Regions from separate parts of the Serratia sp. 25CWL12 genome, predicted to be linked through region 2. Evidence: predicted binding sites of a transcription regulator. Region 2 holds the regulator's gene; the other holds the start of a gene.
What was found. The regulator PurR, encoded in region 2, represses purine synthesis genes. The targets are predictions, from matches to a motif close to CANGCAAACGTTTGCNTG.
Positions count from the first base shown of each region.

Region 1: purM (phosphoribosylformylglycinamidine cyclo-ligase) is a predicted target of PurR. The motif match lies at 1,528-1,545, and genes of this name have one in related genera.

Region 1 is NZ_CM147698.1:1,148,101-1,151,287, reverse strand. Features, by position in the region: gene uraA (uracil permease) at 1-531, opposite strand, end outside; gene upp (uracil phosphoribosyltransferase) at 685-1,311, opposite strand; gene purM (phosphoribosylformylglycinamidine cyclo-ligase) at 1,629-2,666, shown strand; gene purN (phosphoribosylglycinamide formyltransferase) at 2,666-3,187, shown strand, end outside.
Region 2 is NZ_CM147698.1:2,034,113-2,037,299, forward strand. Features, by position in the region: gene sodB (superoxide dismutase [Fe]) at 1-213, shown strand, start outside; gene cydH (cytochrome bd-I oxidase subunit CydH) at 490-579, opposite strand; gene purR (HTH-type transcriptional repressor PurR) at 1,268-2,293, shown strand; gene punR (DNA-binding transcriptional activator PunR) at 2,290-3,187, opposite strand, start outside.

The DNA of each region.
Region 1 (3,187 bases), 890 kb from region 2:
ACGGAACAGCACTGAACCTAACACCGTCACACCCAAGGTTACCACCGAGATAATGATAGTGGTGCTATTGGCGGGGCTACCTTCCGTTGGCAATAACCCGGCCATATTGGCTGCTACACCGGCCAATTCCAAACCGATGACCGCAACAATCGCCCCCATTGCTGCTGGCGGGAACATCACATCCAGCCAGCCGGTACCGGCCTTTTTCACAATCAAGGCCACTAGGCAAAAGAGTAGGCCACACATGATAAAACCACCCAGGGCCACTTCATATCCCAAGGGTAATAACAGCATGACCGGGGAGATAAAAGCAAAGCTGGAGCCCAGATAAGCGGGAATTTTTCCCTTACAGATAAACAGATACAACAGCGTGCCGAGGCCATTAAACAGCAGTACGGTAGCTGGGTTAATATTGAACATGATCGGCACCACCACCGTGGCACCAAACATCGCAAACAAATGTTGGAAACTCAGTGGGATGGTCTGTAATAGTGGTGGACGTTCATTAACGCCAATGGCGCGACGGGTCATGGGTGGCTTTCCTCGTGTTAAATCAATAGTGTCTATTCTAGTAGCGATTTTATCTCTGCTCTGCTCATTGCTCGCCGACGTGTTAACAACAACAACGCTGACGCCTGAAAGACAAAGAGCATTAAAAAGCCGACTCTCTGGTCGGCTGATCATTTATTTGGTACCGAATATCTTGTCGCCTGCATCCCCCAAGCCGGGCACGATATACCCCTTCTCGTTCAAGCACTGGTCAATAGAAGCGGTATACACTTCAACATCCGGGTGGGCTTTTTCCAACGCCGCCAACCCTTCAGGGGCCGCCACCAGCACCAATACCTTGATGCTGCTACAACCGGCTTTTTTCAGCAGGTCGATGGTGGCAATCATCGAGCCGCCGGTAGCCAGCATTGGGTCGACCACCAAGGCCATACGCTCGGCGATATTAGAAACCAGCTTTTGAAAATAAGGCACTGGCTCCAGGGTTTCTTCGTCACGATAAACCCCTACCACGCTAATACGCGCGCTTGGCACATGTTCTAATACCCCTTCCATCATGCCAAGACCGGCACGCAAAATGGGCACGACGGTAATTTTTTTCCCTTTGATTCGTTCCACTTCTACTGACCCGCACCAACCTTCGATGGTGACGGTTTCTGTCGCCAGATCGGCCGTCGCCTCATAGGTCAGTAAACTACCCACTTCAGAAGCCAACTCACGAAAACGTTTGGTGCTGATATCATGTTCACGCATCAGTCCGAGCTTGTGTTTAACTAGCGGGTGTTTCACCTCAACGATCTTCATTGTTCTTCTCCTATTAAGGCGGTTTAAGGCGGTGCGGCCAAAAAAATCGCCGGATTATACCGCCTTTTCCTGAGCACGCCACTACCCAGAGCCCGATCAAGATCAATAAAAGCGTAATAATCACCATAGGCTCTGGGTAAGGCAAATGATCACCGGTGAGCTATCAGTTCAAATGATAACTTATAGACGAAAATCCCAGTGCGTGTCACAAAGCCTCTCGCAAACGTTTGCTTACGCTGTTAGAATTGGCGCGCCTTGTTCCGGAATCAACACCGGCAGCACCATTTCAAACCGCAAACCGTCGTGGGGATCGCGCAGTGACCGATAAAACCTCTCTCAGCTATAAAGACGCAGGTGTCGATATTGATGCAGGTAATGCATTGGTGGACCGCATCAAAGGTGTAGTAAAACAGACCCGTCGCCCAGAGGTCATGGGTGGCTTAGGGGGGTTTGGTGCCCTATGCGCATTACCACAAAAATATCGTGAGCCGATACTGGTTTCCGGCACCGATGGTGTTGGCACCAAACTGCGCCTGGCTATGGATCTTAAACGCCATGACACCATTGGTATCGACCTAGTAGCGATGTGTGTTAACGATCTGGTGGTTCAGGGGGCAGAACCCCTCTTCTTCCTTGATTACTATGCCACCGGCAAACTGGATGTCGACACCGCTGCCAGTGTGATCAGTGGCATTGCCGAAGGCTGTAAACAATCGGGTTGCGCGCTGGTTGGCGGCGAAACCGCCGAAATGCCAGGTATGTACCACGGTGAGGATTACGATGTCGCCGGTTTTTGCGTGGGTGTGGTCGAGAAATCAGCAATCATCGACGGCAGTAAGGTACAGTCAGGGGATGTCTTGATCGCTCTGGGCGCTTCAGGCCCGCACTCCAATGGTTACTCGCTGGTACGCAAAATTCTGGAAGTCAGTCAGACCGACCCCTCCACCACGTTACTGGCTGGCCAACCCCTGGCTGACCACCTACTCGCCCCAACCCGGATTTACGTAAAATCGGTCCTGGCGTTGATTGAACAGGTCGATGTGCATGCCATCGCTCACTTAACCGGTGGCGGCTTCTGGGAAAATATTCCACGGGTGTTACCCGCTGGTGTGCAAGCAGTGATTGATGAATCGAGTTGGCAATGGCCCGCTATCTTCAGTTGGCTACAGCAAGCCGGTAATGTCAGCCGCCATGAAATGTACCGTACCTTTAACTGTGGTGTAGGTATGGTGATTGCATTGCCAGCAGAATCAGCAGAAAAAGCGCTCGCTTTACTCACCGCCGCAGGTGAAAAAGCCTGGAAAATCGGTAAACTGATGGCCTCTTCTGACCAACAACAAGTGGTTATTCAGTAATGAAAAAGATTGTGGTGTTGATTTCAGGCCAAGGAAGTAACCTCCAGGCACTGATCGATGCCTGCCAACAGGGCCGGATCACCGCCAATATTGTGGCGGTGATCAGCAATGTTCCCCAAGCCTATGGCCTGCAACGGGCCAAAGAAGCGGGTATTGCCACTGATGTGCTCGAGGCCAAAAACTTTGTTGACCGCGAAGCCTTTGATAGTGCACTGCAACAAACCATCGACCAATATCAACCGGATCTCATCGTGTTGGCGGGTTATATGCGCATCCTCAGTAACCCCTTGGTGCAACATTATGCTGGGCGTATGTTAAACATCCACCCTTCCCTGCTGCCCAAATACCCCGGGTTACATACTCACCGCCAGGCTATTGATAACGGTGATAGTGAACACGGCACCTCGGTACACTTTGTCACTGAGCAACTCGATGGTGGCCCGGTGATCCTGCAAGCTAAAGTGCCGATCTTCCCCGGTGATGAGGAAGATGAGGTGATTGAGCGGGTGCAGGCTCAGGAA
Region 2 (3,187 bases):
TGGACCTGGCTGGTGAAAAAAGCTGATGGTTCACTGGCAATCGTCAGTACTTCCAATGCAGCAACCCCACTGACTGGCGCTGACAAGCCGTTATTGACGGTTGACGTTTGGGAACATGCTTATTATATCGACTATCGTAATGCACGCCCTAAATACCTGGAAAACTTCTGGGCATTGGTCAACTGGGCATTTGTAGCAGAAAACCTGGCTTAATCGCCGGCAATTGCTCAGAGAACAGTGACCTATCGAGCTGTTACTCATAAAGCTGTTACCAATAAATTAAGGCGCGGAATTTTTCCGCGCCTTAATTTATTGTACTCGTCATTAACATTGCGGTTGCTGACCGCCCAGCAACCTGAATATACCCGTCGCCAATCAAACTGCTGCGGTGTTGGCTACGCGCACTCACCCTAGTCACATAGTGGCCTATGCTCCTAGGGATTCACTTGCTTGCCGCCTAGCGGCATCTTGATTGAACTTGGGTATAAACTAATTCAATGCGGCAATAAGGCCGAACGCCACAATCATTACCAATGCACAACAGGTAGTAAACAATGACATCTTCAAATTGGTATCCATAAACGTCTCCCTCTCTATGATCTTCGTCGTACTGTAAGTGGTATGGTTCCTGGTTGCCCTGTCGTGACGTAGCTGCCTCAGTAACCGGGGGGTGCTTACTGATTTGCCCCGTTATGACTATTTATTGTTACTGCTCATTGCGACTACTCATTGCAACCGGAATAAACTCAGGTATGTGGTTACTCAAGCATAAGCGACGCAGCCAATACAGCAAATCATTTTTCCCACAGTTCGTGACTTATCTCTTGTTATCCCAGTAGTCTATGCCCCCATTACAATCTAAATGACGGCGTATCCGTTATGGCTCGAATAAACTTGATGTTAAATACATGATTAGCTCTTCCACTTTGCTGCAATATACGACAAAATCGCCCATTCATAACCGCATACCGGTGTAATGCCCTCCTGTTTAAGCGACTGACGAATTCAGTACTAAAAACTCAGTTTTCGCTTATCTAAATAGCTATGCCTCCAGGTGGGTATGATGCAGGTTAGCTGAGCGTTGAGCGCATGGATGCGCGATACGAGCCCCCACGGACGGGTTCACGGCGTGTCAGCGTTCCGCATCGTGCCCACAAGCCAGATGCTTAACGTGAAGCGACATCAGGTACGGTTATCTAGACAGGTAGGCAAACGATTAACATCATACCTGCATAATGGACATGTAGGTTTAGGAGTCATTTTTTACATGGCAACGATTAAAGATGTAGCCAAGCGCGCGGGCGTTTCCACAACGACCGTTTCACACGTTATTAATAAAACGCGTTTCGTCGCCGAAGAGACTAAGGTAGCCGTTTGGGCTGCGATTAAGGAGCTACATTATTCGCCCAGTGCAGTGGCCCGCAGTCTGAAGGTTAATCATACCAAATCGGTGGGTTTGCTGGCGACCTCCAGCGAGTCGCCCTACTTTGCCGAAGTGATCGAGGCAGTAGAAAACAGTTGCTATAGCCAAGGCTATACCTTGATCTTATGCAACTCTCACAACGATTTGGATAAGCAACGAGCCTATCTGTCGATGCTGGCGCAAAAACGCGTTGATGGCCTGCTAGTAATGTGCTCCGAATATCCAGAGCCTTTACTGGAAATGCTGGAAGATTACCGCAATATCCCTATGGTGGTTATGGATTGGGGCAGCGCACGCAAGGATTTTACTGATACCATTATTGATAATGCTTTTGCGGGCGGTTACCTGGCTGGCCGTTATCTTATCGAACGTGGGCACCGGGATATCGGCGCGATTCCTGGCCAACTTTCGCGTAATACCGGCGGTGGACGTCATCAGGGATTCCTCAAAGCGCTGCAGGAAGCACATATCGACATCCGTGAAGAGTGGATCGTTCAAGGTGATTTCGAGCCGGACTCTGGTTACCAAGCCATGCATGAGATCCTGTCGCAAAAGCAACACCCAACCGCCGTTTTCTGTGGCGGTGATATTATGGCGATGGGTGCCATCTGTGCTGCTGATGAACTGGGGTTGCGCGTACCACAAGATATTTCGGTGATCGGGTATGACAATGTGCGTAATGCTCGCTACTTTACCCCGGCACTGACCACTATCCATCAACCTAAAGAACGCTTGGGTGAAATGGCCTTCACCATCTTGCTGGACCGTATTACCAGCAAACGTGAACAATCCAAAGTAATCGAAATTCACCCAACCCTGATCGAACGCCGTTCTGTCGCCGATGGTCCTTTTATCGATTACCGTCGTTAATCGCTCACGCCGGGAAGCAGCAGACTTTCCGGCGACTTCTCGCTCAGCCATTCCTGATTAAGCGTTTCACTGTCACCCAGATAGTTGAGTAACCAAGACATGGCGGGTGACTGCGCTTTTTGCTGCCAGGTAAGGCAACAAGCACTCGGGGGAAAGGGTTCACGCAGTTGTAACTCCACCAACTCTCCGCTTTGTACCAACGGTAATACCCGGTGGGCTGGCGCCATCCCCACACACAAGCCACTACAAAGGCAATCTACCGCAGAAACCCAATCAGGCACCATTAAGCGCCGTTGGTTATCCAGCGACCAAGTTACCCGTTTGGGTAAATTACGTGATGTATCCTCTAACACCAGCGAAGGGTAAGCGCGTAATTGCTCATCACTGAGGGGGCCTTTCATCGCCGCCAAAGGATGACTGGCGCTGACCACACAAAGCCAATTGATAAAGCCCATATCACGGAATGCATAACCCCCCCCTACGGGCACAGCGCGTGTCGCACCGATAGCCATATCCACACGGCCATCAACCAAGGCATCCCATACTCCATTAAACACCTCTGGCTGCAGCACCAATTCCATATCAGGAAAATGGTGATAAAAATCCAGTAATAGCTGGCGGCTACGCTGTGGCTTTACAATCAAATCAACCGCAATTCTTAACTGACCACGCCAACCATTAGCAACCTGCTGGCACTGTCGACGCGCATCAAGCATTTTTTTGATAACAACTCGCGCCTCTTTAATAAACAGTGAGCCCGCAGGTGTTAATTCCACATTACGGTGATGGCGCACAAAGAGAGGGACCGCCAACCATTGTTCCAGTTGCCGCACGGTATAGCTCACCGCCGAAGGAACACGATGTAATTCCTGTGCTGCTGCGCTGAAACTCCCG